Regions from separate parts of the Micromonospora sp. DH13 genome, predicted to be linked through region 2. Evidence: predicted binding sites of a transcription regulator. Region 2 holds the regulator's gene; the other holds the start of a gene.

Region 1 (15,590 bases), on a different contig from region 2:
CACGTCGGAGGCCATCACCCGGTACGTCGTGTACTTGCCCCCGGCGACGAGCAGCAGCCCGAGCATGGGCTCGACCACCGCGTGTTCCCGGGACAGCTTGGAGGTGGAGTCCGCCTCGCCGGCCAGCAGCGGCCGCAGGCCGGCGTAGACGCCCTCGATGTCGTCGGTGGTCAGCGGCCGGTCCAGCACCGTGTTGACCTGCTCCAGCAGGTAGGCGATGTCGCGGGCCGACGCGGCCGGGTGGGACCGGTCGAGCCGCCAGTCGGTGTCGGTGGTGCCGATGATCCAGTGCCCGCCCCAGGGGATGACGAACAACACACTGGTGGCGGTGCGCAGGATCAGGCCCGTCTCGCCGGTGATCGCCGAGCGGGGCACCACGAGGTGCACCCCCTTCGACGCCCGGACCCGGACGCCCCGGCGCAGCCCGACGTCGTTGAGCATCCGCGACATGTCGTCGGTCCACACGCCGGTCGCGGCGACGACGGTGCGGGCGCGTACTTCGAACTCGGCGTCCGGTGAGCCGGGCGGCGCCTCCAGGTCGCGGACCCGGACCCCGGTCACCTCGCGCGCCTGCCGGACGAGGCCGACGGCGCGGGTGCTGGTGACCACCGTCGCACCCAGGCTGGCGGCGGTGCGGGCCAGGGTGACCACCAGCCGGGCGTCGTCGACCTGCCCGTCGTAGTAGCGGATCGCCCCGGCGAGGCCGTCGGCGCGCAGGCTCGGGAAGATCCGCCGCGCGCCCTCCCTGCTGAGGTGCCGGTGCAGCGGCATCCCCCGCCCGCCCCCGAACAGCCCGGCGAACGCGTCGTACGCGGCCACGCCGAGGCCGTAGTAGGAGCGGCGGAAGGTGCGGCCGGGCAGGTCGCGCACGCCCTTGCCGGCGGGCAGCGGGACCAGGATCGGCACCGGCCGGACCAGGTGCGGGGCGAGCCGGGTGGCGAGCAGCCCCCGCTCGGTGAGCGCCTCGTGGACCAGGTGGAACTCCAACTGTTCCAGGTAGCGCAGGCCGCCGTGGATCAGCTTGCTGGACCGGCTGGAGGTGCCGGCGGCGAAGTCGCGCGCCTCCACGAGGGCCACCTTCAGGCCCCGGGAGGCGGCGTCCAGCGCCGCGCCGGCGCCGGTGACGCCGCCGCCGATCACCAGGACGTCGAACCGCTCGGCGCGCAGTCGCCGCAGGTCGGCGGCGCGGCGCGCCGGGGAGAGCTGGCCGGCGACGCTTCGGGAGACGTTGGGGTCACGCACCCGTCCACCGTAACCGCCGTGGCCACCACGCGGCATGTCGTGATCCGGCCGTACTGTCGGGGCATGGAGGTCGGTCCGTACGCAGGTCGTCCCTTTCCGCCCGTGGCCGTCCCGCCGGCCCGCCCCGGCCCGTGGCCCGTGGTGGCGGCGGTGCTCCTCGGGTGCTGGACGGTCGCGGTCGCCGTGCCGGGTGAGCTGGTCGGCTGGCTGGCCGACCAGGTCCGGCTCGCCACCGGCCTGGACCGGGTGGTCTGGCTGTGGCCGGTGGTCGCCGCCGTGACGGTGCTGCTGGCCGGGGTGCCGGCGCTGCTGCTGGCCCTGCTGCCCCGCTCCGGGGCGGTCCGGGCCACCGGCCGCGCCTGGCTCGCCGGGCTGCTCGCCCTCGGCGCGCTCACCGGCCTGCGCGCCCTGCCGCCGGTGCACCACGAGGCGTACCTGGCCGCGCTGGCGGCGACGGCCGCCCTGCTCGCCGTGGTGCTGCCCCGGCTGGTCCGGGGCCCCGCGCCCGCTGCCGCCACGGGCCCGGCCGGGCCCGTTCCGGCGGCCCCACCGGCCGTGACCTGGCTGGCGGTGGCCGCCGGGCTGGCGACGCTGCTGCCCTGGGCGTGGTTCGGCGCGCTCGGCGGGCTGCTGGAGACCGTGCTCGCGGCGGCGGCCGCGGCGGCCGTCGGCGTCCTCGCCGGGGCGCTGCTCGGCGCCCGGTTCTGGGCGCACCTCGCGGGCGGGCCGCCGCACCGGCCGGCGCGGCTGGTGCTGGTCGGCGGCCTGGTGGCCGGGGTGGCGCTGCTGCTGCTCGCCGCCGGCACCGGGCAGTCCGGCGCGCAGCTGCCCGCCCTGCTGACCCTGCCGCCGCTCGGCTTCGCGCTGGCCGCCCTCCAGGCTCCCGCGCTGCGTGCCGGCGGGCCCGCCGGCACCGCGCCCGTGCGCTGGCTGGTCGGGCTCGCCGCGTTCGGGCCGCTGGCCTTCGCCGACCCGGAGGAGATCACCCTGCTCCTGGCGACCACCCGGGACGTGCCGTTCTGGGTGGCGGTCGCGGCCGCCGCCGGGCTCGCGGTGGCCGCGCTCCTGGCGGTCGCGTACGGCGTGCTGCTGGCCCGCCCGCGTGGCCGCGCGCCGAGCCGGCCGGTGGCGGCGGCGACCGCCGGGGTGCTGCTCGCCGGGGCGGCGCTGGTCCACCTCGGCCCCGGCCAGCCCGGCCTGCACGGCGAGCGGTTGCTGGTGGTGCTGCGCGAGCAGGCCGACCTGGGCGGCGTGCCGGCCGGCGGGGCGGGTCAGGCGGGCCGGGACGCCCGCGCCCGGGAGGTCTACCGGCGGCTGGTCGCCACGGCCGAGCGCACCCAGGCGGGGCTGCGCCGCGACCTGAGCCGGCTGGGGCTCGACCCGACGCCGTACTACCTGGTCAACGCGATCGAGGTGGACGGCGGGCCGGCGGTGCGGGCCTGGTTGTCGCGCCGCCCGGAGGTGGACCGGGTGCTGCTGAGCCAGCGGCTGCGCCCGCTGCCGGCCGGGGCACCGACCAGCCGGGGCGATCAGCCGGCACCCTCCGGGCCGGCCTGGAACGTCTCCCTGCTCCGCGCCGACCGGGTCTGGTCGCAGCTCGGCGTGACCGGGGCCGGCATCGTGGTGGGCAGCTCCGACTCCGGGGTGGACGGGCGGCACCCGGCGCTGGCCGACGGCTTCAGAGGCGGCGACGACTCCTGGTACGACCCGTGGGACCACACCCGCGCGCCGACCGACCAGGGCGGCCACGGCACCCACACGACGGGCAGCGCCGTCGGGCGGGACGGGATCGGGGTGGCCCCCGGGGCGAGCTGGGTCGGCTGCGTCAACCTGGACCGCAACCTCGGCAGCCCGGCACGCTACCTCGACTGCCTCCAGTTCATGCTGGCCCCGTTCCCGGCGGGCGGCGACCCGTTCACCGACGGGCGTCCGGAGCGGGCCCCGCAGGTGCTGACGAACTCGTGGGGCTGCCCGCCGATCGAGGGCTGCGACCCGGCGGCGCTGCGGCCGGCGGCCGACGCGCTGGACGCGGCCGGCATCTTCGTGGTCGCGGCGGCCGGCAACACGGGGCCGTACTGCCGGTCGATCGAGGACCCGCCGGCGACGTACCCGGACGTGTTCACCGTCGGGGCGACCGACCGGGACCGCCAGGTCGCCGACTTCTCCAGCCGGGGGCCGGTGCCCGGCGTGGCGAAGCCGGATGTGGTCGCCCCGGGCGTGGGGGTGCTCTCCGCGATGCCGGGCGGCGGGTACGCCACGCTGGACGGCACGTCGATGGCGGCCCCGCAGGTCGCGGGCGTGGTGGCGCTGATGTGGTCGGCGAACCCGGCGCTGATCGGGGACCTGGAGCGCACCCGCCGGATCCTGCGCGACACCGCCGTCCCGGCCGGGGCGACGTACGCCTCCCGCGACCCGGCGGACGCCTGCGGCGGCGACGTGAACATCACCGGGGCCGGCCTGGTCGACGCGTACGCCGCTGTCCGCGCGGCGCGCTGAGGGGTAAGGAGGGGCCCCTTGTTAACGCATACGGTAGAGAGGGGTCCCCTTCTCACCCCCGCCCGCGCCCGCCCCGACGGCAGCAGCGGCCGAAACGGGCACGGGGGCGGATAGCGCCGTTCGACCGTCCCGGCCATCGACGGCCACCTACCGTCGAGGTGAGGAGGCAGCGATGACCACGGACGACGCACAGGCCGACGACCTGCGCCCCGCCGCCTGGGTGCCGGTCGAGGAGATCGCGGGGCAACTGCCGTTCGACCGGCTGGACTACGGCGACGCCGAGCAGTTGGCGGAGATGGCCGGGGGCGACGCGCTCGCGGCCGAGGAGCCGGTGGTCCTGGTCGACGAGCCGATCCGCGTCGACGAGCCGATCCGCATTCGCCGGCCGTCCGGCCGGGCCGGGAGGCGACGCGACCAGCCGCCCCTGCCGACGTGAGAGCCGGCGGCGGGCGTGTCGCCGAGGTGGGGGCACCAGCGGTGCTGGGCCGGCGCGACGCGGAAGGGGCGGGCCGCTAACGCGACCCGCCCCTTCGACGTGCGGTGTAGCTGAACTCGGGTGGGGCTGGACTCAGAAGTCCATGTCCCCGCCGCCCGGGCCAGCCGCGGCGGCCGGGGTCTTCTCCGGCTTGTCCGCGACGACGGCCTCGGTGGTGAGGAAGAGCGCCGCGATCGACGAGGCGTTCTGCAGCGCCGACCGGGTCACCTTGGCCGGGTCGATGATGCCGGCGGCCAGCAGGTCCACGTACTCGCCGCTGGCGGCGTTGAGGCCGTGGCCGGCGTCCAGGTTGCGGACGCGCTCGACGACGACGCCACCCTCCAGGCCGGCGTTGACGGCGATCTGCCGCAGCGGGGCGTCCAGCGCGATCTTGACGATCTGCGCGCCGGTCGCCTCGTCGCCGGTCAGGTCCAGCTTGTCGAAGGCGGTCTTGCCGGCCTGCACCAGCGCGACGCCACCACCCGGGACGATGCCCTCCTCGACGGCGGCCTTCGCGTTGCGGACGGCGTCCTCGATGCGGTGCTTGCGCTCCTTCAGCTCGACCTCGGTGGCCGCGCCGACCTTGATCACCGCAACACCGCCGGCCAGCTTGGCCAGGCGCTCCTGCAGCTTCTCGCGGTCGTAGTCGGAGTCGCTCTTGTCGATCTCGGCCCGGATCTGGTTGACCCGGCCCTGGATCTGCTCGGCGTCGCCGGCACCGTCGACGATGGTGGTCTCGTCCTTGGTCACCACGACCTTGCGGGCGCGGCCCAGCATGTCGAGGCCGGCGGCCTCCAGCTTGAGGCCGAGCTCCTCGCTGATGACCTGGCCACCGGTGAGGATGGCGATGTCGGTCAGCATGGCCTTGCGGCGGTCGCCGAAGCCGGGGGCCTTGACGGCCGCGGACTTGAAGACGCCCTTGACCTTGTTGACCACCAGGGTCGGCAGGGCCTCGCCCTCCACGTCCTCGGCGATGATCAGCAGCGGCTTGCCCGACTGCATGACCTTCTCCAGGATCGGGAGCAGGTCCTTCACCGACGAGATCTTGCTGTTGGCGATCAGGATGTAAGGCTCGTCGAAGACGGCCTCCATGCGCTCCGGGTCGGTCATGAAGTACGCGGAGATGTAGCCCTTGTCGAAGCGCATGCCCTCGGTGAGCTCAAGCTCCAGGCCGAAGGTGTTGCTCTCCTCGACGGTGATGACGCCTTCCTTGCCGACCTTGTCCATCGCCTCGGCGATGATCTCGCCGACGGTGCTGTCACCGGCGGAGATGGAGGCGGTGGAGGCGATCTGCTCCTTGGTCTCGACGTCCTTGGCGAGCTTGGACAGCTCCTCCGAGACGCTGGCCACGGCGGCCTCGATGCCCCGCTTCAGGGCCATCGGGTTGGCGCCGGCGGCCACGTTGCGCAGGCCCTCGCGGACCAGGGCCTGGGCCAGGACGGTCGCCGTCGTCGTGCCGTCACCGGCAACGTCGTCGGTCTTCTTGGCGACCTCCTTGACCAGCTCGGCGCCGATCTTCTCGTACGGGTCCTCGAGCTCGATCTCCTTGGCGATGCTCACACCATCGTTGGTGATGGTGGGGGCACCCCACTTCTTCTCGAGCACCACGTTGCGGCCCTTCGGGCCGAGGGTCACCTTCACGGCGTCGGCGAGCTGGTTCATGCCCCGCTCGAGGCCGCGGCGAGCCTCTTCGTCGAACGCGATCATCTTGGCCATACGGCGTTGTCCTCCTGGACACTCACGGGCCACCCGAGTGTGTGTCCCGGATGGGCCGCCTGGTGTACGCACCTTGGGACGTCGCCACCTGGCGACGACGACGTCTCCTCGGCCGGGCCGGATAGCCCGCGACGACCGGCCATGTGCCACCCGACGGATTTCCGCCGTGCGGCCGTGGCCCCACCGTCCCGACCATTGGCACTCACCCAAGGCGAGTGCCAATGACTTGTTTAGCACTCTGCCCTGCCGAGTGCAAGCACGATGCGGCGGACGGGCCGGGTCGACCCCGCCTGACCAGCGCGACCCGGCCCACCGGTTCAGCCGATTTCACCCGCCAGCCGGGCGGCGGTAACCGGGCCCTCGTACGCCCGCTGCTCGGCGTACGTGACGACCAGGCCGATCAGGTACACCAGGGCGGCCGGGACCGCGACCAGGGCGGCGCCCAGGGCGTACGCGACGTTCCAGCCGTCCAGCGAGGCGGCGTCGGCAGGGTCGGCGAAGAAGAGGGCGGCGACCTGGATCGGGGCCACGACCATGGACGCGAGGGAGGCGGCGAGCCCGACCAGCGCGATCCGCCCGAGCACGGGCCCGAGGCGGGCGTGGAACAGCTGCCGGGCCCGGCCGAGCGGCGCGCCGCCCTCGAAGAGCAGCACCGGGCCGAACAGGCTCAGCGCGGCCATCACGTACAGGCCGGGCAGGTAGCACAGCACGAAGCCGACCAGCATGAGCAGGACGTAGACCACCGTCCAGCCCCACAGCGCCGGGGCCCGGCGCAGGCCGTACGCCAGGGCGTCGCCCGCCGACGTCGGCTCGCCCGCGGCCTGCCGCGCCACCACCCGGGTGCCGGCGGCCCAGCCGACCGCCTGGACGAACCCGAGCAGGCAGCCGAGGCCGATCATCGCGGCGAAGAAGACGCCAAGGTCGGCGAGGTAGCCGTCGGGCAGCGGGGGCGGCGGCTCGCCGGGCGCGGTGGGCTCCAGCGGCGGCAGCGGGTACAGCGGCACGGTCGCCAGCAGCAGCAGGAGCGTCGGCAGGGCATGGGTGAGGGCCAGCACCGGCACGAGCAGCCGCCAGCTGCGGCGCAGCGTGCCGGAGCACCGGGAGAACCACCCGCTCAGCCCTTCCCCGGGCAGGGTGACCAGCGGGTCCGCCGGGTCGTAGCCGGGTGGCGGCCACGGCACCGCGTAGCCCGGCGGAAAGGGGTGGCCCGGCGGGTACGGCACGGCGTGCGCCGGCGGTAGCGCCGGGCCGGGGTGGGGCTGCCGGCCGGGGTGAAGTTGCTGACCGGGATAGGGCTGCTGGCCCGGGTGGGCCGGGAACCCGGTGGGGTGCCGGACGGGCGGGGGACCGACCGCAGCCGGCCCCTCGGGCCCCGGGAGGGATCGATCGGGTGGGGGTGGCTGGGACATGGGCCCTCCTCAGCGGCGACGCCGGAACGGCTCACGATCTTCCCTGGCCCGACCCGCCTCCGCCGCCCCGGGGCGACGCGCTCTGCCCAGCACCGGCGGCCCGCCCGCCCGCGGGCCCCAGCGTCGGGCGGTCAGGCGACGACGCGTACGCGCTCGGCCTGCGGCCCCTTCTGCCCCTGGGCGATCTCGAACTCGACGCGCTGCCCGTCGTCCAGCGCCTTGTAGCCGTCCATCTCGATGGCGGAGAAGTGGACGAAGACGTCCTGCCCCCCGTCGACGGCGATGAAGCCGTAGCCCTTCTCGGCGTTGAACCACTTCACGGTGCCCTGTGCCACGGTGCACTTCCTAACGTCGCGCGGCCTTCCACGAGCGGGTACGCCGACGGAACCGGCGGCCCCGGGAACACCGGTTTCACCCGTCTGCGCCGACCGGGAAACCAGTGACCGAAATCGCACGCTACACGAGGAGTGACGATGGCGCACGGCCACAAATGGGGCTATAACGGACCGACCTCAACCCGGCACTCCATAGGCGACCATCACTGCGATAGGTATGCGGGATGACAGCAGTTTCCCGCCCGCCGACCGACCCGGGCAGCGCCCCGACGGGGACGGCCGACACCGTCGCACGGGCAGCCGACGTACGCCGGGTGACCCTGCCGGACGCGGCCCGGATGCGGGCGCTGCGGCTGGAGATGCTCGCCGACGCGCCGCTGGCCTTCCTGGAGACCCTGGCGGAGGCCGCCGCCCGCCCGCATGCCGAGTACGCGGCCCGCGTCGCGTCGGTCGCCAGCGGCCGGCACACCGCCCAGTTCGTCGCCGACCCCGGCGCGGACCGGCCCGGCGGCCCCGCCGGGCGGCTCCTCGGGCACGCCGGCGGGACGGTCTCGGCGGACGAGCCCGGCCTCACCGTCGTCTACGCCGTCTACGTCACGCCGGCCCGGCGCGGCACCGGGCTGCTCGCCGCGCTGATCGAGGGGGTCGCCGCCTGGTCCCGGGAGTGCGGTCGGCCGGAGCTGATGCTGGAGGTGGTCGTCGGCAACGACCGCGCCTACCGGGCGTACCGGAGGCTGGGCTTCGTCGACACGGGCGTGCGGGTGCCGCACCCGAGGATCCCCGCCCTGCGTGAGCTCCAGATGCGCCGCCCGGCGTGAGGCGGGGCGTTTGCAGGGGCCCCCTGTACAACAGAATGCGTTAACAAGGGGCCCCTCCTTGCACCTCAGGCGGGGCGGCGGCTCTGGACGATGCGGAACCGGTTCGCCACGTACGCGCCGTCGGTCAGCGCCGCGTTCGCCGCCGCGTTGGCGCCGCTGCCGTGGAAGTCGGAGAACGCCGCCGACTGGTTGACGAAGACGCCGCCGGTCAGGTTGCACGACAGGTGCACCCCGACGTCGATCGCCGCCGCCTCGGCCGCGTCCAGCACCGCCGGGTCGGTCGAGTAGACGGCGGCGGTCAGCGCCCCGGACTCGCCAACGGTGGCGCGCAGGAGCTCCAGGCTGTGCGCGGTGGAGTCGGTGGCGATCACGAACGAGATCGGCCCGAACCACTCCCGGCCGTACGTCGCGGTGTCGGCGGCGGCCAGCTTGACGATGGTCGGCGTCCGCACCACCGCGCCGGGGAAGGCCGGGTGCTCGACGGTACGTGACTCCAGCACCGCCGCCCCGACCTTGGTGACCTCGTCGAGGCGCTCCAGCACCCCGTCGTTGACGATCGCGCCGGTCAGCTCGACGCCCCGGGCCGGGTCGGCGGTGAGCTTGCCCACGGCGGCGGCGATCCCGGCGGCCACCTCGTCGAAGCTCTTGTGCCCCTGGTCGGTGTCGATGCCCCCGGCCGGGATGAGGATGTTCTGCGAGGTGGTGCACATCTGGCCGCTGTAGAGGGTCAGCGTGAAGCCGAGGTTGCGGCACAGCCCCGCGAAGTCGTCGGTGGAGTCGATCACCACCGTGTTCAGGCCGGCCTTCTCCGTGTAGACCGTCGCCTGCCGGGCGTTGGCCTCCAGCCAGTCGCCGTACTCGGTCGAGCCGGTGAAGTCGACGATCTTCACGGCCGGGTGCAGGGCGAGGGTGGTGGCGAGCTTCTCGCCGGGCGCCTCGGGGGCGAGCAGCACCAGGTTGGGGTCGAAGCCGGCCTCGGCGAGCACCTCGCGGGCGTACTTCACGGTGATCGCGAGCGGCAGCACCGCGCGGGGGTGCGGCTTGACGACCACCGGGTTGCCGGTGACCAGCGAGGCGAACAGCCCGGGGTAGGAGTTCCAGGTCGGGAAGGTGTTGCAGCCGATCACCAGGGCCACCCCGCGCGGCACCACGTGGAACGTCTTGGTCATCCGCAGCGGGTCGCCCTTGCCGGCGGCCTTCTCCCAGCCGGCCGTCCCCGGGTGGCGGGTCATCTCCGCGTACGCGTAGGCGACCGCTTCGAGGGCCCGGTCCAGCGCGTGTGCGCCGCCGGCCTGGAAGGCCATCACGAACGCCTGGCCGCTGGTGAACTGCACCGCGTTGGCCAGCTCGAAGACGTGCTTGTGCAGCCGGTCGAGGATCTCCAGGCAGACGCCCGCGCGGGCCTGCGGGCCGGCGTCACGCCAGGCGGGCAGGGCGGCGGAGGCGGCGGCCACCAGCTCGTCGGCGCCCGGGTGCGGGTAGCGCACGTTCAGCTCCAGCCCGAAGGGGCTGGCCTCGGTGGCGACCCGGTCGCCGGTGCCGGGCTGGTCGAGCGGGAAGTCGCCGTTCAGGTACGCCTCGAACGCGGCCTTGCCGTCGGCGGCGGCGGTCTCGCCGTAGACCCGGGGGCTGGGTGACTCGGGATAGGCGGACCAGTACCCGCGCTCCGTGATCGCGGTCAGCGCCCGGTGCAGGGTGTCGGCGTGCTTGTCGTACTCGGGATGCGGGGTCTCCGTCATGCCCGCCATCATGCCGCAGCCGGCGGGCGGGCAGTAGGGTCGGCGGACGCCGCCGGCCGCCCGCCGCCCCCGCCGCCAGCCGGCGGTCAGAGGGTGAGCTGCCAGTCGGTCCAGGCGTCGACCGGGCGGAACCCGAGCGCCTCGTTGATGGTGATCATGTACGTGTTGGCCTGCGCGTTGAAGGTGTCCACCGCGCGCAGCCCCGGCTCGTGGGCGAGCGCGTACCGCAGGTTCTCGACCTTGACGAGCAGCCCGAGCCGGTGGCCCCGGTGCGCCGGGTCGACGATGGTGATCTGCTGCCACGCGTGCCACGGCACGTTGGGGCCGACGTCGATCGTCGTCCAGGCGACCAGCCGGCCGGACGCGGCGTGCACCGCCCCGTGGTGGTAGCGGCGGCGGCCCCGCGCGTCCAACGCCCGCTCGACGCCCCGGATCCGCTCGACGTCGACCCGCTCCGGCTCCCACTCCATCTCGCCCAGGGGCGCGTCGGCCATCAGCCGGCCGTCGAGGTGGGCGACGTCGGCGACGAGCTCCTGCGGGGCCGCGCCCTGCCAGCGGACCGTGCGGTAGCCGGCGGCGCGGGACCGGGCGTCGGCCAGCGCCGCGTCGAGCGCGGCATGGTCGAGCCGGGTGGTGTCGAGGCGGCGGCGGACCTCGGCGAGCACCGCCCGCGCGCCCGTCGCCGCGGCGAACGCCCCGCCGGCCCCGCCGCGCGCCGGCCCGCCGGGCAGGGCCGCGACGGTCGCGCCGATCACCCGCTTGCGCCCCCGCTCGCGCAGCAGCTCCACGCCGTGCGCGTGCAGCGCCCGGCCGACCCCGCGCCGCAGGTGCGTCGGGTGCACGAGCAGGTCGACGGTGGCGTTGTCGGTGTTGTCGAGCTGCGGCAGGTCGAGGGCGAGGTAGCCGGCCGGCGCGCCGTCGAGCCGGGCGAGCGCCCAGACCGGCACGTTGCCCGGCATCGGGTGCCGGATCGCCGCCTCGAAGCGCCGCCGGCACAGCGGCGGGAAGTCGGGGACGTCCGCCTGGTCGGCGGCGGCCCGGATTCCGTACGCCGCGTCGACCGCGCCCTGGTCCGCCGGGTCGATCGGGGTGATGGTGATGCGCATGGGCCGAGGGTGGCCGGGGAAAGACGATCGGGCCAGCGAATTTCTCCGCTGGCCCGATCGGACGTTGGTCGGGAGGGACGATCGCACAACGCCTCCGGCGTTGGGTCGTAAGAACTTAAAGTCTACGGCGAAACGCCCTCCCGCACGGAGCATCTTGCGCCGTCCGGTTCCTGCCGTCAAGTCCTCGGCGGCGGGTTTTTGCGTACGGAGGGCAAAACGTCGGTTACCCGACGGATCGGTTCCCTTCGTGAAGGCGCGCGATGTCGGCGACATGGGGGTGTCCCGGCCGGCGGATGCCCCCATGTCGCCGACCCGGCGTCGATCAAGTCTCGACCGGTACGGCGGCCCGGGCCGGACGGGGACTCAGCCGAGCAGGCCGGCGTCGCGGGCCGCGCGCAGCGAGGGCTTGATCCGGTGGGTCGGGCCGACCTGCGGGGCGACGGCGTCGATGGTCTTGAGCCCCTCGCCGGTGTTGAACACGACGGTCTCCGCCGTCGGGTCGAGCCGGCCGGACTCGACCAGCTTGCGCAGCACCGCCACGGTCACCCCGCCGGCGGTCTCGGCGAAGATCCCGGTGGTGCGGGCCAGCAGCCGGATGCCCGCGCGGATCTCGTCGTCGTCGACGTACTCCATCCACCCGCCGGTGCGCCGCACGGCCTCCAGCGCGTAGAGGCCGGCGGCGGGGTCGCCGATGTTCAGCGACTTGGCGATGCCGGTCGGCTTGACCGGGGTGATGGTGTCGGTGTCGGCGTGCAGGGCCGCCGCGATCGGGTTGCAGCCGGCCGACTGCGCCCCGAACACCTTCCAGCCGCCGGCCGGGGCCTCGACGAGGCCGATCTCGACCAGCTCGCTGAACGCCTTGTCGATCTTGGTGAGCAGCTCGCCGCTCGCCATCGGGATGACCACCTGGGCCGGGATCCGCCAGCCGAGCTGCTCGGCCACCTCGTACCCGAGGGTCTTGGAGCCCTCCGCGTAGTAGGGCCGGACGTTGACGTTGACGAAGGCCGTGTCCTCGAACTCGTCGGTCTCCACCAGCTCGCCGCAGAGCCGGTTCACGTCGTCGTACGAGCCGTCGATGGCGACCAGTTCCCCGCCGTAGACGGCGGTGGTGACCACCTTGCCCGGCTCCAGGTCGCTGGGGATGAACACGATCGACGGGGCCCCGGCACGGGCCGCGTGGGCGGCGACCGAGTTGGCCAGGTTGCCGGTCGACGCGCAGGCGAAGCGGGTGAAGCCGAGCGCCCGGGCGGCGGTGAGCGCCACCGACACCACCCGGTCCTTGAACGAGTGGGTGGGGTTGGCGCTGTCGTCCTTGACCCAGAGGGGGGCGGTGATGCCCAGCTCGGCGGCGAGGTTGCCGGCGGCGACCAGCGGGGTCAGCCCCGGGTCCACGGTCACCCGGGTCGCCGGGTCCTGCCCGGCGGGCAGGAGGGCGGCGTACCGCCAGAGGTTCTGCGGGCCGGCCTCGATCTGCTCGCGGGTGACCCGGGCCAGGGCCGCCGCGTCGTAGTCGACTTCGAGGGGGCCGAAACACTCGTAGCAGGCGTGCTGCGCGGCGAGCGGGTAGCGCGCCGAACAGGCGCGGCAGACCAGGGCGCGGGCGGGGCTGGCGGCGGTGTCGATGCCGGGCGCGGCGAGGGTCGACGTCATGTCGAGGAGGTCCTCTCATCTTTCCCCGCATCGCACCCTGCGGCGGGGACGGAATTGGCACCTGTCCGCGCCGCTCGTCATCGAACGCACGGGTGGTTGCCGGGGCTTCGTCGGGCCGTATCCCTCTGCCCCTCTGGATGAGGTATTCAGTTGTGCCGCCGAGTCTACGGCGGATCGCGGCGACCGCCACCCGAGCTTCCCAGCGTATGGGCCGGATCGGGGGTGCCGACTTGGTCACATCATCGCTCTCCGCACCGCCACCGCCACCCACGGCGACCACCTCCGGGGCTTCCGGAAGGGCGGGTGGCCTGCGCTTTCTAGCCTGACAGCGTGACCTACCCCCCGACGCCCGGCACGCCCGGGCCACCCCCGAGTCCCGGCATGCCCGGGCCGCCCTCGAAGCCCCGTGGGACCGGCCGGACGACCCGTACCGTGATCATCGTGGCCGCCGTGGTGGCGCTGCTCTGTTGCGCCGGCGCGTTCACCGGCGGCGGCATCTGGTTCTTCCGCACCGTGCAGGGCACCACCGCGCCCGCCCGGAACGCCGCGACCGCATACCTCGACGACGTGCGGGACGGCAACCATCCGGCCGCGTACGGCCGGCTCTGCGAACAGCTGCGCAGCCAGCTGACCGAGGAGGAGTTCGCCCGGGCCCGGGCGGCCGAGCCGCCCCTGGGCAACTACCGGGTCACCGCCACCGAGGTGAGCAGCAGCACCGACAGTCAGTCCCGGGCCGAGGTGACCGTCACCGCCGCCGGCCGGCAGCAGGTCCTCACCCTGGTCGAGGAGGACGGCGACTGGCGGGTGTGCGGGGGGATCTGAGCGGCACCGGCCGGGATCAGCGGTGGTGCCGCCGCCACCGCGCCTCCCGGACCTCGCGCGCCTCGCGTTCCTCCCGCACGGCCTCGTGCAGCGCCCACCGCGAGCCCGCCAGCAGCACGATCTCGGCGACGACCAGGCCGACGGTGAGCACGGTGAGCAGGGCCACCGCGACGAGGGCGGGGAGGCGGCCGGCGACGGGCACCGCGGCGACCACGAGCACCACGACGGTGACCCGGGTCCACACGACGGTGCCGAGGACCCGGAGCTGGAAGGCGACCAGGCTCACCAGGTAGAGGGCGGCCCCCGTGAACAGCAGGGGGCCGCCGGGGCCGGGCAACGGGCCGAGCAGGTCGACGCCGGCCGCGCCGAGGTGGTGCACCATCTGCTCGCCGCCGAGCGCCACCAGGATGAGCCCGGCGATCATCGGCAGGTGCAGGTAGAGGTAGCCGTCGCGGGCCGCCGCGATCCGGTCGGGGCCCCGGCGGCCGTGCATCGCCAGCTCGGCGGCCGGGGCCAGGCTGTCGAAGTAGAGCCACCAGAGGCTGACGATGGCGGCCAGGCCCGCCAGCGTGGTGTAGAAGGTGGGCCAGGTGACCGGCTGGCCGAGGACCCCGCTGCCCAGGCCGATCGAGATGATCAGCTCGCCGAAGGCGATGATGACGATCAGCTCGAAGCGCTCGACGAAGTGGCCGGGGGCGGCGATCCGCCAGCCGGACAGCCCGACGGCGAAGCCGTTGCCGTACTCGACCAGCACGGCGAGGGCCCAGATGCCGGGCCGGACCCAGACGTGGTCGGTGCCGCCGGGGAGGTCGGGCACGAATGCCGCCGCCAGCAGCAGCCCGGTGGAGACGACGACCGCGAGGCCGATCCGGACGAGCTGGCGACGCTCCTCGGGCAGGTCCCGGACCGCGTACAGGTGCAGCCCGAGGTGCAGCCCCCGGATCAGGAAATAGCAGATGGGGAAGAGCACGGGGGCGGGGCCCCGCCCGACTGGTCGCCGAACGCCTGCGGGATGGACAGGGCGATGCCCAGCACCGCCCCCATGGCGGTCAGGGTCACCAGCGGGGCGATGCCCTCCCCCAGGCGCACCCGCTGGGCCACCAGCATGTGGGCGATCCAGCACAGCCACAGCAGGGCCAGGACGAGCATGCCCTTGACCAGCCCGTGGGTGCTCAGGTCCTCGGCCACGAACCGGGAGACGTTGAAGAGGCCGTAGACGAAGACCAGGTCGAAGAAGACCTCGACGCGGGCCACCCGGGCCCCGGCGGCGACCGTGCGGACCGGGCGCCAGCCCGGATACCTGCGGCTGCCCACCTGCGCGAGTCTGGCAGCCACCCCCGGGCGACGGTGCCGGAACGGCGAGATGGGGGCGGGTGCCGCGACTACCGCCGGGGCGGGTGCTCAGGGGTGCCGTCTTCGCTGGCAGCCCGCCCGCCCCGGCGGCGGTCGGGTCAGGCAGGCACCGAGCGCTTGCTCGGGGCGGGCGCCGCGACGGCCGGCTCCCGGCGGCGGCCCAGCAAGGTGTCGACGGCCCACGTCCCGGGGCCGAGCACCGCGATGAGCACGAACGACCAGCAGAACAGCGCGGACAGTTCACCGCCGTTGCGCAGCGGCAGCAGCCCCTCCGGCTGGTGCACCACGAAGTACGCGTACGCCATCGAGCCCGAGGCGAGCAGCGCGGCGGGTCGGGTGAACAGCCCGGCCAGCACCAGCGCGCCGCAGACGGCCTGGATCAGGGCGGCGTACCAGCCTGGCCAGGTGCCGAGCGGAACCGCCTGACCG
Region 2 (15,590 bases):
CGGCTCGGGCGACGACGAGGCCGCCGACAACAGCAAGCTGACCGTCTGGATGATGGGCGAGGGCAGCGAGGCGCAGACCGCGTTCCTCGACGGCGTCGAGGCCGAGTTCAAGAAGAAGCACCCCGACACCGACGTCGTCGTCCAGTACATCCCCTGGCTTGAGGCACCGAAGAAGTTCCAGGCGGCCCTCGCCGGTGGCGAAGGCCCCGACGTGACCGAGCTCGGCAACACCGAGACCCAGGGCTGGGCCGCCCAGGAGGCGCTCGCCGACGTCACCGCCAAGTTCGCCGCCTGGCCCGAGGGCAAGGACATCCTGCCCGACCTCGTCCGAAACGCCCAGCTCGACGGCAAGCAGTACGGCGTGCCGTGGTACGCCGGCGTCCGCGCCCTCTACTACCGCACCGACTGGTTCGCCGAGGCCGGCGTCAAGCCGCCGACGAACTGGGACGAGCTGGTCGCCGCCGCCAAGGCCGTGCAGGCCAAGAAGCCGGGCACCTACGGCATCGCGCTGCCGGGCAACTCGGAGCTGCCCTTCTACTCCTTCCTCTGGGGCGCGGGCGGCGAGATCGCCACCCAGCAGGGGGACACCTGGAAGTCCGGCTACACCAGCCCGCAGGCCCAGCAGGCGGTCAAGTTCTGGACCGACCTCGTCACCGTGCACAAGGTCGCCCCGCCCGCCGCCGCCGGGTGGAACGAGATCGACGCCCGCACCCAGTTCGCCACCGGCAAGGCGGCGATGGCCTTCGCCGGCAGTTGGCAGGCCGGCGCCATCAAGAAGGACAACCCCGAGATCGAGAAGGTCTGGGGCACCTTCCCCATCCCCGGCCCGGACGGCAAGCCGGCCCCGGCCTTCGCCGGCGGCTCGGACATCGCCCTGTGGCAGGACAGCAAGAAGCAGGACCTCGCCTGGGACTACCTGACCGTGCTGCTGAGCAAGCAGAAGGACAAGGAGTTCGCCAGCAGCCTCGGCTTCTTCCCGGTCTACTCCGACCTCGTCGGCGGCGGCGAGTACGCCAACGACAAGATCATGGCCGCGTTCGCCACCTCGTTGCAGAACACCAGGCTGACCCCGCTCACCCCGAAGTGGGTCGAGGTCAGCCGCACCAAGACGGTGACCCAGGCTATGAACAGCTCGGTCATCAAGGGTCAGAAGACGGTCGAGCAGGCCACCGCCGACGCGGCCGCCGAGATGGAAAGCATCCTCAACGCGAAGTGACCATGCTGACCCAGGCACCGGAGACGCCTGCCGCGCGGGAGACCCCCGCGCGGCGGCGTCGCCGGGTCGACCGCCTGCCCTACCTGCTGCTCCTGCCCTGCCTGGCGATCATCGGCGTGCTGCTGCTGTGGCCGCTCGGCCAGGTCGTGGCGATGTCCTTCTTCCGGCTCGACAACGTCCGGCAACTGCGCGGCGACCGGGACTGGCCGTGGGTCGGGCTCGGCAACTACGCCGAGATCCTCGGCGACCCGTTCTTCCGCACGGTGCTGCGCAACACGGTGCTCTTCGCCGTGGCCAACGTCGCCCTCACGATGATCCTCGGCACGCTGGTCGGGCTGCTGCTCAACCGGCTCGGCAAGCGGATGGCCACCTTCGTCGCGAGCTGCGTGATGCTGGCCTGGGCCACCCCGGCGCTGACCGGCACCATCGTGTGGAAGTGGCTGTTCGACGACACCTCGGGCCTGGTGACCTGGCTGTTCAACACCCTGCCCGACGGGCTGTCGAACGCCCTGTTCGGCCGCGCCGACTGGACCGGGTACGGCTGGTTCAACTCGCCGCTGATGTTCTTCTCGATCCTCACCCTCGTGGTGGTCTGGCACTCGTTCCCGTTCATCGCGGTGAGCGTGCTGGCGGGGCTGAAGAGCGTGCCGAGCGAGCTGCACGAGGCGGCCCGGGTCGACGGGGCCGGCCCGTGGAAGGTCTTCTGGAAGATCACCTTCCCGCTGCTGCGGCCCGTCTTCGGCATCCTCGTGGTGCTCTCCACGATCTGGGACTTCAAGGTGTTCACCCAGCAGTTCGTGCTGGCCGGCGGCACCCAGGACCGGCCGACGTTCATGCTGTCGATCTACTCGTACGCCGAGGCGTTCTCCCCGCCCCCCAAGTACGGCCTGGGCGCGGCGATCGCCGTCATCCTCACGCTGATCCTGCTGGTGGTGACCGGCCTCTACGTGCGGATGGTGCTCAAGCAGGAGGAGGACGCGTGAAGCGCGGCGCGGTGGTGAAGCGGGTCGCCCTCAACGGGGCGGGCCTGCTGGTGGCGCTCTTCGCGGCGTTCCCCGTCTACTGGATGATCGCGACGTCGCTCAAGCCGAACCGGGAGATCTTCTCGGCCACGCCCCGGCCGGTGCCGACCGCGCCGACGCTGGAGCACTACCGGGAGATCCTCACCGGCAACCTCATCCCCGGCGTCACGTTCCTGGACTTCTTCCTCAACTCCGTGCTCGTGGCGGTGTCGACCGTGGTGCTCAGCGGCCTCGTCGCGCTGCTCGCCGCGACGGCGGTGGCCCGGTTCCGGTTCAAGCTGCGCACCAGCTTCCTGATCATGCTGCTGGTGGTGCAGATGATCCCGCTGGAGGCGCTGGTCATCCCGCTGTTCCTGATGATCCAGCGGCTGGGCCTCTACAACACGCTGCCCAGCCTGGTCCTGACGTACCTCGGCTTCTCGCTGCCGTTCGCGGTCTGGATGCTGCGCGGCTTCGTGGCCGCCGTGCCCAAGGAGTTGGAGGAGGCCGCGGCGATCGACGGCGCGAGCCGCGCCCAGACCTTCCGCCGCGTCCTGTTCCCGCTGGTCGCGCCGGGCCTGGTGGCCACGAGCATCTTCTCCTTCATCACCGCCTGGAACGAGTTGATCTTCGCCCTCACCTTCGTCAACGACCAGGACCGCTACACCCTGCCGGTGGCGATGACGTTCTTCTTCGGCCGCGACGACACCGCCTGGGGGCCGGTGATGGCCGCCTCGACGCTGTTCACCCTGCCGGTGATCGTCTTCTTCCTGCTGGTGCAGCGTCGGATGGTCTCCGGCCTGGTGGCGGGCGCCGTCAAGGGCTGAGGTGCAAGGAAGGGCCCCTTGTTAACGCATTCTGTCGAGAAGGGCCCCCTTCTCACACCCCGTCGGGCAGACGGGCGGCGTCGGGCGGGGCATCGGCGGGCCGCGATGCCGCCGTAGGCTGTCGCCATGACGGGCAGGCTGGTGACGGTGAACCTCGGCGTGGTGACCGAGGCGGAGTGGGCGGGCGACGCGAGCGGCCGCAGCGGGATCGACAAGCGGCCGGTGGACGGGCCGGTGCTGCTGCGCGTCGACGGGGTGGCCGGCGACTTCATCGGCGAACGGGCCCACCACGGGGGCCCCGACCAGATCGTCTACGCGTACGCCGAGGAGGACGCCGCGTGGTGGGCGGCCGAGCTGGGCCGCGACATCCGGCCGGGTGCCTTCGGTGAGAACCTGACCACGTACGCGGTGGACGTGACCGGGGCGGTCGTCGGCGAGCGGTGGCAGATCGGGACGGCCCTGCTGGAGGTCACCAAGCCGCGCACGCCGTGCCGGACGTTCGCCGGGTTCTGGGGCGTACCGGACCTGATCAGGCGGTTCACGGTGCGCGCCGCCCCGGGGGCGTACCTGCGGGTGCTGCGGGAGGGCGAGGTCGGCGCGGGCGACCCGGTGGAGGTGGTGGAGCGGCCGGCGCACGGCGTGACCGTCGGCGAGGTGTTCCGGGCGAGCACCCTCGAACCGGAGCTGCTGCCCCGGCTGCTCGACGTCCCCGAGCTGCCCGAGGCGCTGCGGCGGAAGGTCGCGCGCCGGCTCGCCACGCCCGACGCCTGACCGCCCCGGCGGCCCCAGGGCCCGCGCCCCAGGCGCCGAGCGCCGCGCCAGAGCGCCGCGCGCCGTGCCCAGGCGTTAACAAGGGCCCCCTGCTATGCGGAATGCGTTAACAGGGGGCCCTTCCTTACACCGTCAGCGGAGCCAGGGGATGCTGCGGTCGAGCAGGCCGCGCTCCTTGAGCTCCTTGCGCAGCGGGATCTCGTCGTCGATGTACCCGTTCCAGTTGATGCCCCAGTAGTTGGCCGTGTGGGTGCCCTCGCCGCAGAGCTGGCGCTGCACCGGCGTCCGGTTGGCCCACCACTCGCCGTCGGTGTCGATGTGCAGCTCGTCCAGCGGCCGGATCCACCGGTAGGTGTAGCCGACGAAGAGCATCTTGCGGGTGATGTTCGACAGGTTCGTCGACCGGGAGTGCCACTGGCGGCGGTCGAAGATGAACGCGTCGCCCGGGTTCGCGGTGATCTCCACCGTGCCCTCCGGGTCCGGGTTGTGCACCGTGAGGTCCGCCGGCCGGGGCAGCGAGTTCCACAGGTGGCTGCCCGGGATCACCTTGGTCGCGCCGCGGCCGGTCTCCGACAGGTCGGAGAGCACGTACGCCACCTTCAGCGAGAACATCGGCCGGGGCAGGTTCGGGTCCATCGTCTCCGGGTCGGAGTTCTGCCGGTACCCGTCCTGGTGCCACCCCCAGTACGGCTTCTCCGGCTCCAGCGCCGGCGGGGTGACGTCGAGGTGGTTGTGGTGGGTGTAGATGTTCCAGCCGGCCAGCCCCCACATGTACGGGAAGGCGATCGGGTGGGTCAGCAGCTGGCCGAAGAGCTCGTCGCGCTCCAGGAAGCCCAGCAGGTGCAGGGTGCCGTCCTTGGTGGTGTTGCCCTTGGCCTTCTCCTCCGCGTACACGCGGTCGACGGCCTCCTCCAGGGCGGCCCGGTGGTCCTCCGTCAGCACGTTCCGCAGCAGGAGGAAGCCCTGCTCGTGGAACTCCTTGCGGTCGGTGTCGCTGATCGGTTCGTAGCCGGTCCGGCCGTCGTAATCGAACACCGCGTCGTACCCCTCCCCATGAGGTGAAACCATTTCTGGCACAGGACGCCGATGCTACTGCGCCCGCGCGGGCGGGTGCGGAGCGCGCCCGACGGTGCGGGGGAGCGGCCGGACCGTTGGCACCCGTCTGGGCACGGAGGGTGAGATCGGGTGCTTGTTCGGCGGCTTTCGCCGGATATGGAGGATTGTGCGGTAACCGTCGGTGTGGAGAATCGAGCCGCTCAGGCGTCGGCGAAGACCTCGGCGAGCACCTCGCCGTCGTTCGCCGGGGCGTCGCCCACCCGGCTCCAGGTGCCGGCCTTCGCGGTCCACTCCAGGCCGGCGAAGCGCACCCGCTTCACGCCGTGGTCGGAGGCGTGCGAGACCAGCCAGTGCGCGTACCGCCAGCCGTCGCGCCGGTCGTCGGCCGGCACCGCGAGGCCGGTCAGCTCGGCCGGGGACGCCGCCTCCGGCAGCCCCCAGTCCAGGCTCAGGCCCCGGGTCAGCGCGGCGGCGGCCGCCGCGCCCCGCATCACCGGCGTCGCGCCGACCGTGCAGGCCACCGCGCCGGTCGCCTCGCCGAGCAGCGCCCGGGTCAGCACCTCCGACTCGTCCGCCCACTTCTGGTAAGCCTCGGGGAACGCCGAGCGCTGCACCTTCTGCGCCGCGTCGGTGACCCGCATCTTCTCCCAGCCGCGCACCCGCTTGAGCGCGGCGTAGAACTTCCGGGTCGCGTACCGGGGGTCGGCGATCTGCGCCTCGGTGCCCCAGCCCTGGCTCGGCCGCTGCTGGAACAGGCCCAGCGAGTCCCGGTCGCCGTCGGGGAGGTTGCGCAGCCCGGACTCCTGGTAGGCCGTCGCGAGGGCGACCACCACGGCCCGCTCGGGCATCTTCCGCTGGACGCCGATGGCGGCGATCGTGGCGGCGTTGGCCATCTGGTCGGCGTCCAGGCGCACCTGGCCGTCGGCCTGCACCGTGCAGGTGCGGCTGGTCAGGGACAACGGCAGGCGCAGCTGCCCGCCGGCCTGCCGGACGACGAGCCAGATCCCCACCACGGCGATCACGGCGACGACGACACCGGTCGCGACGACTGCCCGACTTCGCACCCGCACCCCCTGTTCGACGGCGTCCGCCAAGAGTACGTCCCCGCCGCCGCCGTCCGGCCCGTCCGACCGATTCGCTCCGTTCCGTGGCGGGTCGGCCGCGATGCGTGTCCGCCTTCCCCGCGCCCCGGCCCGGAAACCGGAGGCCGACCCGGGAACCGCTCGGCGCCCCGGGAGTCGACCGGCCGGCCCGGGAAACCGGTCAGTCCGTCGGCACCCAGCGCGCGTCGCGCTTCTCCCGGAACGCCAGCACGCCCTCGCGCCCCTCGTCGGACAGGAAGAACCCGGTCGACAGGGCGGCCAGCTCGGCGACCCCGGCCCGCAGGTCGGCCGCCGGCGGGCGGCGCAGCAGCGCCTTCGCCCCGGCCAGCGCGTTCGGCGCCCCCCGCACCAGCGAGGCGCAGGCCCGCTCCACCGCCGCGTCCAGCGCGTCCGCCGGCACCGCCGAGGTGACCAGCCCGATCTCGGCGGCCCGCCGCCCGTCGAAGGTGTCGCCGGTGAGGTACAGCTCGGCGGCGGCCCGGGGCGCCAGCCGGGGCAGCACGGTCGCCGAGATCACCGCCGGGATCACCCCGATCCGCACCTCGGTGAACGCGAACGTCGCCTCCTGCGCGCAGATCGCCAGGTCGGCCGCCGCGATCAGGCCCAGCCCGCCGGCCCGCGCCGGCCCGGCCACCCGGGCCACCACCGGCTTCGGGCACTCCCAGACCGCCGCGAGCACGTCGCCGAGCATCCCGGCCGGGACCGTGCCGCTGGCGTACGCGGCGGCGGTCTCCTTCAGGTCGGCGCCGGAGCAGAAGACCGGGCCGGTGTGGTCGAGCACCACCACCCGGACCGCGTCGTCGGCCACGGCGGCGGCCAGCCCGGCCAGCAGCTCGGTCATCAGCGGCGTGGAGAGCGCGTTGCGGTTGTGCGGGCTGTCCAGGGTGAGGGTGGTCACCCCACGGGCCGTGGCGACCCGCACGAGCGCGGCGGTGGAGGTCATGCCGGGCACACTAGTGGCCATGCCCGGCGTCCTTCCAGAAGGCGAGCCCGTCCCGGCCGACGGCTCGCTGCCCGCCACCGCGACCCGCGCCGTCGGCGCGCGCGGCTTCGGCGTGTACGTGCACGTGCCGTTCTGCGCCAGCCGCTGCGGCTACTGCGACTTCAACACCTACACCGCCGACGAGCTGGGCGGCGGGGCGAGCCGCGAGGGGTACGCCGACACCGTGCTCGCCGAGCTGGCGCTGGCCGCCCGGGTGCTCGGCGACGCCCCGCCGCCGAGGGTGGACACCGTGTTCGTCGGCGGCGGCACGCCTACCCTGCTGCCCGCCGACGACCTGGCCCGCATCCTCGACGGCATCGACCGCACCTGGGGGCTGGCCGCCGACGCGGAGGTGACCACCGAGGCCAACCCCGAGTCGGTGACCCCGGAGTCGCTGAAGACCCTGCGGGCCGCCGGGTACACCCGCATCTCGCTGGGCATGCAGTCGGCCGCGCCGGGGGTGCTGGCGATCCTCGACCGCCGGCACCGCGCCGGCCGGGCCACCGAGGCCGCCCGGGAGGCCCGCGGCGCCGGGTTCGACCACGTCAACCTCGACCTGATCTACGGTACGCCGGGGGAGAGCGCCGACGACTTCGCCGCGTCCCTGGCGCAGGTGGTGGCCGCCGGGGTGGACCACGTCAGCGCGTACGCCCTGATCGTGGAGGACGGCACCCGGCTGGCCGCGCGGATGCGGCGCGGCGAGCTGCCGTACCCCTCCGACGACGTGGCGGCGGACCGTTACCTGGCCGCGGAGGCCGCCCTCGACGCGGCCGGTTTCTCCTGGTACGAGGTGTCCAACTGGGCCCGCACGCCGGCCGGCCGGTGCCGGCACAACCTGCTCTACTGGAACGGCGGCGACTGGTGGGGTCTCGGGCCGGGGGCGCACAGCCACGTCGGCGGGGTGCGCTGGTGGAACGTCAAGCACCCGGCCGCGTACGCGAAGCGCCTGGCGGCGGGGGAGTCGCCCGGCCTGGCCCGGGAGGTGCTCACGCCCGACGAGGCCCACACGGAGGACGTCATGCTGCGGCTGCGGCTCGCCTCGGGGCTGCCGCTGGCGGTGCTGGACGACGCGGGCCGCGCCGGGGCCCGGCGGGCCCTCGCCGACGGCCTGCTCGACCCGGCCGGCTACGCGGCCGGCTGGGCGGTGCTCACGCTGCGCGGCCGGCTGCTGGCCGACGCGGTCGTGCGCGACCTGCTGCCCTGACGGGGGTGACCCCGACCGGCCGGGGGAGCGGCCGGTCGGGGGTCACTTGATCAGGTTGACGGTCATCGGGTAGCGGTAGGGGCTGCCCTCGTTCGCCTTGATGCCGGCGACGATGCCGAAGATGATGCCGACGATCATGGCGCCGAAGCCGATCAGGAGCCCCACCAGGATGCAGGTGAGGATCCAGCCGATCAGGGCGATGACCGACCAGAGGAGCTGGAAGTTCAGCGCCGCCACCGCGTGGGCGCGGACCGTCGGCGACTGGTTGCCCCGGGCGAGCAGGGCGATCAGCGGCGCGAGCCAGCCGAGCACGCCACCGCCGAGGAACATCCCTGCCGCGCCGCCGAAGTGGGCGACCAGGACCCAGGTCTTGTCCTCGTTGTTGGCGTAGCCGCCGGAGGGCGCGCCGTACGCGCCGCCGGTCGGATATCCGCCACCGGGCGGGGGGAAGCCGCCACCGGGTGGCGGGTAGCCGGCCGACGGCGGCTGGTCACCGGTGGGCGGCGGATAGCCACCGGGCGGGGGATAGCCGCCCGCCCCGGGGGCCCCGGACAGTGGTGCGGTGGGGGGCTCGTGCCCCGGCGAGCCGTACGGTGCCGACGGGTTCGGCTCCGGCGGGTAGCCGCCGGGGTCGCCCGATCCGGGAGGGCGAGGTGGTTCAGTCATGCACGTCACGGTAGGGGTTGCGGGCAAGCGGGCACCAGAGCGACACCGCCGCGGAGCGGCGGATGTTCGGCCCGCCCACGCAGGTGGCGGCCCGCACCGGGCGGCCGTCGACCGGTCGGCGCGCGCCCGGCCGGCCTCCCGCGCGGCGGTCGCCGCACCCGCGGTCCGTCGTTGATCTTACCCAGCACGGGGCAGCCGACGTAGACTGGCACTCGTTACAGTCGAGTGCCAGGCGTCGACGCACCGGCGGAGCGCCGACCTGCGGTGCCGCCGCGCCGCCGGGCCCGACATGCGACAGGAGGTGGCAGGGTGGGTCTGGACGACCGCAAGCTCGCCGTGCTCCGCGCGATCGTCGAGGACTACGTCGCCACCCAGGAGCCGGTCGGCAGCAAGGCGCTGGTCGAGCGGCACCAGCTCGGCGTCTCCCCCGCGACGGTGCGCAACGACATGGCGGTGCTGGAGGAGGAGGGCTACATCCGGCAGCCGCACACCAGCGCCGGCCGGGTCCCCACCGACCGGGGCTACCGCCTCTTCGTCGACCGGCTGTCCCGCGTCAAGCCGCTCAGCCCGGCCGAGCGCCGGGCGATCGAGCGTTTCCTGGTCGGCGCGGTCGACCTCGACGACGTGGTGCACCGCACGGTGCGGCTGCTGGCGCAGCTCACCCGGCAGGTCGCCGTGGTGCAATATCCCTCGCTGGCCCGCTCCTCGGTGCGGCACCTGGAGCTGGTGCCGATCTCCACCACCCGGCTGATGCTGGTGATGATCGCCGACACCGGCCGGGTCGAGCAGCGGCTGGTCGAGCTGCCCGCGCCGGTGAGCGCCGACGACGTCACCGACCTGCGCCGGCTGGTCAACGAGAAGCTCGTCGGCAGCCGGCTGTCGGAGACCCCGCCGCTGGTGCAGGCGCTGGTCGAGGAGTCGAGCCCGCACCTGCGCGGCACCATGACCACGCTCTCCACCGTGCTGCTGGAGACGCTGGTCGAGCGGCACGAGGAGCGCATCGCGCTGGCCGGCACCGCCAACCTGACCCGGGGCGGCCTGCTCGACTTCCAGGGGTCCCTGCGGCCCATTCTGGAGGCGCTGGAGGAGGAGGTGGTGATGCTCAAGCTCATCGGCGAGGCCGAGTCGACCACCACCCGCGTGCTGATCGGCGACGAGAACGAGATCGACAATCTGCGGGCCGCCTCGGTGGTGAGCACCGGCTACGGCCCGGGGGCGACCGCGCTCGGCGGACTGGGCGTGGTCGGCCCCACCCGGATGGACTACCCCGGCACCATCGCCACGGTGCGGGCCGTGGCACGCTACGTGGGCGAGCTGCTGGCCCACAACTGACCAGTCAGGGCCGACGGCCGGCTCCGGCCGACGACCGGCGCAACGCGACAAGAACATGAGGACACGGGACGCAGTGGCCAGGGACTACTACGGCATCCTCGGCGTGAGCCGGGAGGCCTCCGACGACGAGATCAAGCGCGCCTACCGCAAGCTGGCGCGGCAGTTCCACCCGGACGTCAATCCGGACCCGGAGGCACAGGAGAAGTTCAAGGACATCAACGCCGCGTACGAGGTCCTCTCGGACGACCGGAAACGGCAGATCGTCGACCTCGGCGGCGACCCCCTCGCCCCCGGCGGCGGGGGCATGGGCGGCCCGGGCGGACCCGGCGGGGCCGGCCCGTTCGTCGGCTTCCAGGACATCATGGACGCCTTCTTCGGCGGCGCGGCCGGCGGCTCCCGGGGCCCGCGCCCGCGCACCCGGCCCGGCGCGGACGCGATCCTGCGCCTGGAGCTGGACCTGCACGAGACGGCGTTCGGCGTCGAGGCCCCCATCACCGTCGACACGGCGGTGCTCTGCACCACCTGCTCCGGGGCGGGCACGGCGGCCGGCACCCACCTGGCCACCTGCGAGGCGTGCGGCGGCCGGGGCGAGGTCCAGTCGGTGCAGCGCACCTTCCTCGGCCAGGTGGTCTCCGCCCGGCCGTGCACGGTCTGCCAGGGCTACGGCACCACCATCCCGCACCCCTGCCCGACCTGCACCGGCGACGGGCGGGTGCGCACCCGCCGCTCGCTCACCGTCAAGATCCCCGCCGGGGTCGAGGACGGCATGCGCATCCGGCTCGCCCAGCAGGGCGAGGTCGGCCCGGGCGGCGGCACCGCCGGCGACCTCTACGTCGAGATCCACGAGCGCCCGCACGACGTCTACTCCCGCAAGGGCGACGACCTGCACTGCCGGGTCACCGTCCCGATGACGGCCGCCGCGCTCGGCACCCGGCTGACCATCAAGACCCTCGACAGCGAGGAGACGGTCGACGTCAAGGCCGGCACCCAGCCGGGCAGCACCCTGCGGCTGCGTGCCCGGGGCGTGCCGCACCTGCGCGGCACCGGCCGGGGCGACCTCTACGTCCACCTCGACGTGCGCACCCCGACCAAGCTCGACCCCGACCAGGAAAAGATGCTGCGCGACTTCGCCAAGACCCGGGGCGAGGAGGTCGCCGAGCTGAGCAAGCAGGGCGGCTTCTTCTCCCGGATGCGCGACGCCTTTAACGGGCACGCCTGAGGTGTCGGCGCCGCTGTTCCTGGTCGACGCGCTGCCCACCGGCGACGCGCTGACCCTCGGCGGCCCGGAGGGGCACCACGCGGCCACCGTCCAGCGGCTGCGCGCCGGCGAGGAGCTGCTGCTGGCCGACGGCCGGGGCGGCACCGCCGCCGCCGTGGTCACCGCCGTCGGCAGGGGTGCCCTCGACCTGCGGGTCACCTCCCGGGGGCACGTCGACGCGCCCGTCCCCCGGCTCGTCGTGGTGCAGGGCATCGCCAAGGGCGACCGGGGCGAGCTGGCCGTGCAGGCGATGACCGAGGTCGGCGTCGACGAGATCGTGCCCTGGGCGGCGGCCCGCTCGGTGGCGCAGTGGCGCGGCGACCGGGGCGTACGGGCCCGGGAGAAGTGGGCGGCGACGGCCCGGGAGGCGGCGAAGCAGGCCCGCCGGGCGTGGCTGCCGGTGGTGGCCGGCGCCCCCGACGAGTCCACGGCCACGGTGGTCCGCCGGATCGCCGGGGCCGCCGCCGCGTTCGTCCTGCACGAGGAGGCGCAGGAGCCGCTGACCGCCGCCGCGCTGCCCGCCACGGGCGAGATCGTGCTGGTCGTCGGCCCGGAGGGCGGCATCACCGACGCGGAGGTGACCGCGTTCACCCAGGCCGGCGCCCGCCCGGTGCGCCTCGGCCCGCACGTGCTGCGCACCTCCACGGCGGGCGTCGCCGCCCTCTGCGTCCTGGCCACCCGCCTGTCCCGCTGGTGACCCGCCCATCCTGTCGGTGACCTGCCTGTCCCGCTGGTGGACCCCCGCCCCGGTCAGGTGCGCAGGTAGGACGCGCCGTTGAGGTCGACGATCGTGCCGGAGGCCCACTCCGCCTCCGCCGACGCCAGCCAGTGGACCGCCGCCGCGATCTCCTCCGGGCGGGCCACCCGGCCGAACGGGCTCTGCGCCCGGATCGCCGCGCCGCCCTCACCGGCCAGGTGCTCCGTGGTCATGTCGGTCTCCACGAAGCCGGGGGCCACCGTCGCGACCGTGATGCCGTACGGGGCCAGGGCCACCGCGAGGGACTGACCGAGCGCGTTGAGCCCCGCCTTGCTCGCCCCGTACGCCGGCTGCTCCGGCTCGCCCCGGAACGCGCCCCGCGACGAGACGTTGACGATCCGCCCGCCCCGCCCGCGCATGTGCTGGGCCGCGCACCAGGTCACGTTGGCCGCCCCGGTCAGGTTGGTCTCCAGCACCTGCCGCCAGCGCCGCTGCCAGTCGGCGTAGGACGCGCCGAAGACCGGGTGCGGGGCGTTCCGCTCGCCGTACACCCCGGCGTTGTTGACCAGCACGTCCAGCCCGCCGAGGCGGGTCGCCGCGTCGTCGACCATCACCCGTACCGCCTCGGGGTCGGCCAGGTCCGCGCGGACCACGACGTGGCCGTCGCCCGGCAGTTCCGCGCGCAGCCGCTCGGCCAGCTCCCCGGAGCCCCGGTGGTGGATCGCCACCCGGTCCCCGCCCGCCGCGAACCGCGCCGCCACCGCGCGCCCGATGCCCCGCGAGGCCCCCGTCACCAGCACCGCCCGTGAAGTCACGCGGCCATCATGCCCCAGCCGTCCGGCACCACTTACCATGCCCCGATGGGATCCGACTGCCTGTTCTGCCGCATCGTCGCCGGGGAGATCCCGGCCACCGTCGTCCGGGAGACCGACACCACCCTCGCCTTCCGCGACATCGATCCGAAGGCCCCGGTGCACGTGCTGGTCATCCCCAAGGAGCACTACGCCGACGTGGCGACCCTCGGCCAGGGCGACCCGGCACTCGCCGGCGAGCTGCTCGCCACGGCCGCCGCCGTGGCCGAGGACGAGGGGCTGCTCGGCGACGGCTTCCGGCTGATGTTCAACACCGGGGCGTACGGCGGCCAGGAGGTCTTCCACGTGCACGCGCACGTGCTCGGCGGCGCGCCGCTGGGCCCGATGCTCTGCCGCTGAGGGGGGGGGGGCGGCGGGCGCGTCCGTCGCGGGCGCGTCCCGCGCCGAGGTGTTAGGAAGGGGCCCTTCCCATACGGAATGCGTTAACAAGGGGCCCCTCCTTACACTGCGGGCGTGAGTGGAATCGACGAGCGGCTCGGGCGGATGGTGCGGCGGGTCCAGGCCGAGGGGCGGGTGCCGGCGGTCGCGGCGGCCCTGCACCGGGCGGACCGCCCGCTCTGGACCTGCGAGGCCGGCGGCACCGGCAACGACACGGCGCTCGGCCCGCAGACGCTGTTCCGGATCGGCTCGGTCACCAAGACGTTCACCGCGGTGCTGGTCATGCAGTGCCGCGACGCCGGCCTGCTCGACCTCGACGACCCAGTCGGCGCGCACCTCGACGTGCCCGCACACGGCGAGCTGACCGTGCGCCGGCTGCTGTCGCACACCTCCGGCCTGCAACGGGAGCCGCACGGCGACGTCTGGGACACCCTGCTCGCCCCCGGGGCGGACGAGCTGCTGGCCGACCTGGCCCGCGCCGAGCGGGTGCTGCCGCCGGCCCGCCGCTTCCACTACTCCAACCTCGGCATGGCCGTGCTCGGCCAGCTCGTCGCCCGGCTGCGCGGCGGCACCTGGGCCGAGGTGCTCGCCGACCGGGTGCTCACCCCGCTCGGCCTGACCGCCACCACCGACCGGCCGGGCCCGGCGGCGGCCACCGGGTTCCTTGTCGACGCGTACTCCGACGAGGCGCACCCCGAGCCGCCCACCGACTTCGCCGCGGTCGGCCCGGCCGGGCAGCTGTGGAGCACCGCCACCGACATGGCCCGCTGGGCGGCGTTCCTGGCCGACCCGGCGGCGCTCGACCCCACCGGCGCGGTGCTCGCCCCGGCGACGCTCGACGAGATGCGCTGGCCGCTGACCGTCACCGACGAGACGACCTGGGGGGCCGGCTTCGGGCTGGGGCTGATCCTGCTGCCGCAGGGCGACCGGGTCGTGCACGTCGGCCACGACGGGGCGATGCCCGGCTTCCTCGCCGCCGTCTACGGCCGCCGGGGCGGCGACGGCACCCCCGGGGCGATGGGCGCGGCGGTGCTCGGCTCGTCCGGGACCGGCGTGCAGGTCATGGAGCTGCCGCACCGGCTGCTCGCCGCCGCCGTCGAGCACGACCCGGCCGAGGTCGAGCCGTGGCGGCCGGGCCCGCCGGCCCCGGAGCACCTGCGCGGGATGCTGGGCCCGTGGTGGGGCGAGGGCTTCGCGTCCGTCTTCAGCTGGCACGACGGCACCCTGCAGGCCCGCAGCGCGGGCGACCCGGCGGGCAAGCCCCCGGCGGTCTTCGCCCCGCTGCCGGACCGGCCGGACGTGTTCCGCACCGTCTCCGGGCGGGAGGCCGGCGAGCTGCTGCGGTTGACCCGGGACGCGACCGGGGCGGTGGTCCGGCTGCACTGGGCGACGTACCGCTTCACCCGGGGCCAGGAGACCTTCGACGGGTACGACTTCCGGCGCTGACGCCCGGCCGGGCCGGCAGCCCGGCGGCCCGGGGAAATGGGCGAGGTGCCGCCGCGCGGGAAACGTTACGATGGAGGTAACGTCCGATCGCCGCGCCAGCAGGGCCCGGCGCCGAGATCGAGAGCAGGTGCGCAGGGCCCCTCGGCCCGACCCATGACCGGCACCCCACCTCCCGGCCCGCCCCGGGTGCAGACCAGGATCACCGTCCCCGACTCGAAGATCATGGTCAACCTGCTGGGCGCGGGCGACGAGATCCTGCGACTCGTCGAGCGTTCGGTCGACAGCGACGTGCACGTCCGCGGCAACGAGATCACCATCACCGGTGCTCCGGCGGACAACGCCATCGCCGAGCGCCTCTTCAGCGAGCTGCTCGAACTGATCGAGAAAGGCGAGACCCTGACCACTGACGCCGTGCGGCGCACCGTCGGGATGCTGGAGCAGGGCGGCACCGAGCGGCCCGCCGAGGTCCTGACGCTCAACATCCTCTCCCGGCGCGGGCGCACCATCCGCCCCAAGACGCTCGGGCAGAAAAAGTACGTCGACGCGATCGACGCGCACACCATCGTCTTCGGCATCGGCCCCGCCGGCACCGGCAAGACCTACCTGGCGATGGCGAAGGCCGTCCAGGCCCTCCAGGCCAAGCAGGTCAACCGGATCATCCTGACCCGGCCGGCGGTCGAGGCGGGGGAGCGGCTGGGCTTCCTGCCCGGCACGCTCAACGAGAAGATCGACCCCTACCTGCGCCCGCTCTACGACGCGCTGCACGACATGCTCGACCCGG

What was found. Region 2 encodes HrcA, which represses chaperone genes, less so after heat shock. Its sites were predicted from a motif close to GGTTNGCACNCTCNNNNNGAGNGTGCNAACC; they were not measured.
Region 1: a site for HrcA is predicted at 6,123-6,153, ahead of groL (chaperonin GroEL). Genes of this name have one in related genera too.

Annotation. Positions count from the first base shown of each region.
Region 1 is NZ_JAHWGR010000009.1:179,040-194,629, forward strand. Features, by position in the region: gene LPA42_RS12015 (glycerol-3-phosphate dehydrogenase/oxidase) at 1-1,278, opposite strand, end outside; gene LPA42_RS12020 (S8 family serine peptidase) at 1,306-3,738, shown strand; gene LPA42_RS12025 (hypothetical protein) at 3,911-4,174, shown strand; gene groL (chaperonin GroEL) at 4,307-5,929, opposite strand; gene LPA42_RS12035 (hypothetical protein) at 6,247-7,338, opposite strand; gene LPA42_RS12040 (cold-shock protein) at 7,470-7,673, opposite strand; gene LPA42_RS12045 (N-acetyltransferase) at 8,012-8,491, shown strand; gene paaN (phenylacetic acid degradation protein PaaN) at 8,557-10,230, opposite strand; gene LPA42_RS12055 (GNAT family N-acetyltransferase) at 10,317-11,336, opposite strand; gene thrC (threonine synthase) at 11,700-12,986, opposite strand; SAM riboswitch class I at 12,999-13,130, opposite strand; gene LPA42_RS12065 (DUF4878 domain-containing protein) at 13,428-13,808, shown strand; gene LPA42_RS12070 (low temperature requirement protein A) at 13,825-14,778, opposite strand; gene LPA42_RS33855 (low temperature requirement protein A) at 14,751-15,143, opposite strand; gene LPA42_RS12075 (DoxX family protein) at 15,260-15,590, opposite strand, start outside.
Region 2 is NZ_JAHWGR010000021.1:52,520-68,109, forward strand. Features, by position in the region: gene LPA42_RS20200 (sugar ABC transporter substrate-binding protein) at 1-1,216, shown strand, start outside; gene LPA42_RS20205 (carbohydrate ABC transporter permease) at 1,213-2,199, shown strand; gene LPA42_RS20210 (carbohydrate ABC transporter permease) at 2,211-3,044, shown strand; gene LPA42_RS20215 (MOSC domain-containing protein) at 3,171-3,815, shown strand; gene LPA42_RS20220 (phytanoyl-CoA dioxygenase family protein) at 3,948-4,850, opposite strand; gene LPA42_RS20225 (hypothetical protein) at 5,072-5,941, opposite strand; gene LPA42_RS20230 (enoyl-CoA hydratase-related protein) at 6,135-6,917, opposite strand; gene hemW (radical SAM family heme chaperone HemW) at 6,937-8,160, shown strand; gene LPA42_RS20240 (DUF4870 domain-containing protein) at 8,203-8,826, opposite strand; gene hrcA (heat-inducible transcriptional repressor HrcA) at 9,136-10,158, shown strand; gene dnaJ (molecular chaperone DnaJ) at 10,232-11,377, shown strand; gene LPA42_RS20255 (16S rRNA (uracil(1498)-N(3))-methyltransferase) at 11,379-12,113, shown strand; gene LPA42_RS20260 (SDR family NAD(P)-dependent oxidoreductase) at 12,167-12,928, opposite strand; gene LPA42_RS20265 (histidine triad nucleotide-binding protein) at 12,974-13,324, shown strand; gene LPA42_RS20270 (serine hydrolase) at 13,439-14,809, shown strand; partial or broken gene LPA42_RS20275 (PhoH family protein) at 14,963-15,590, shown strand, end outside.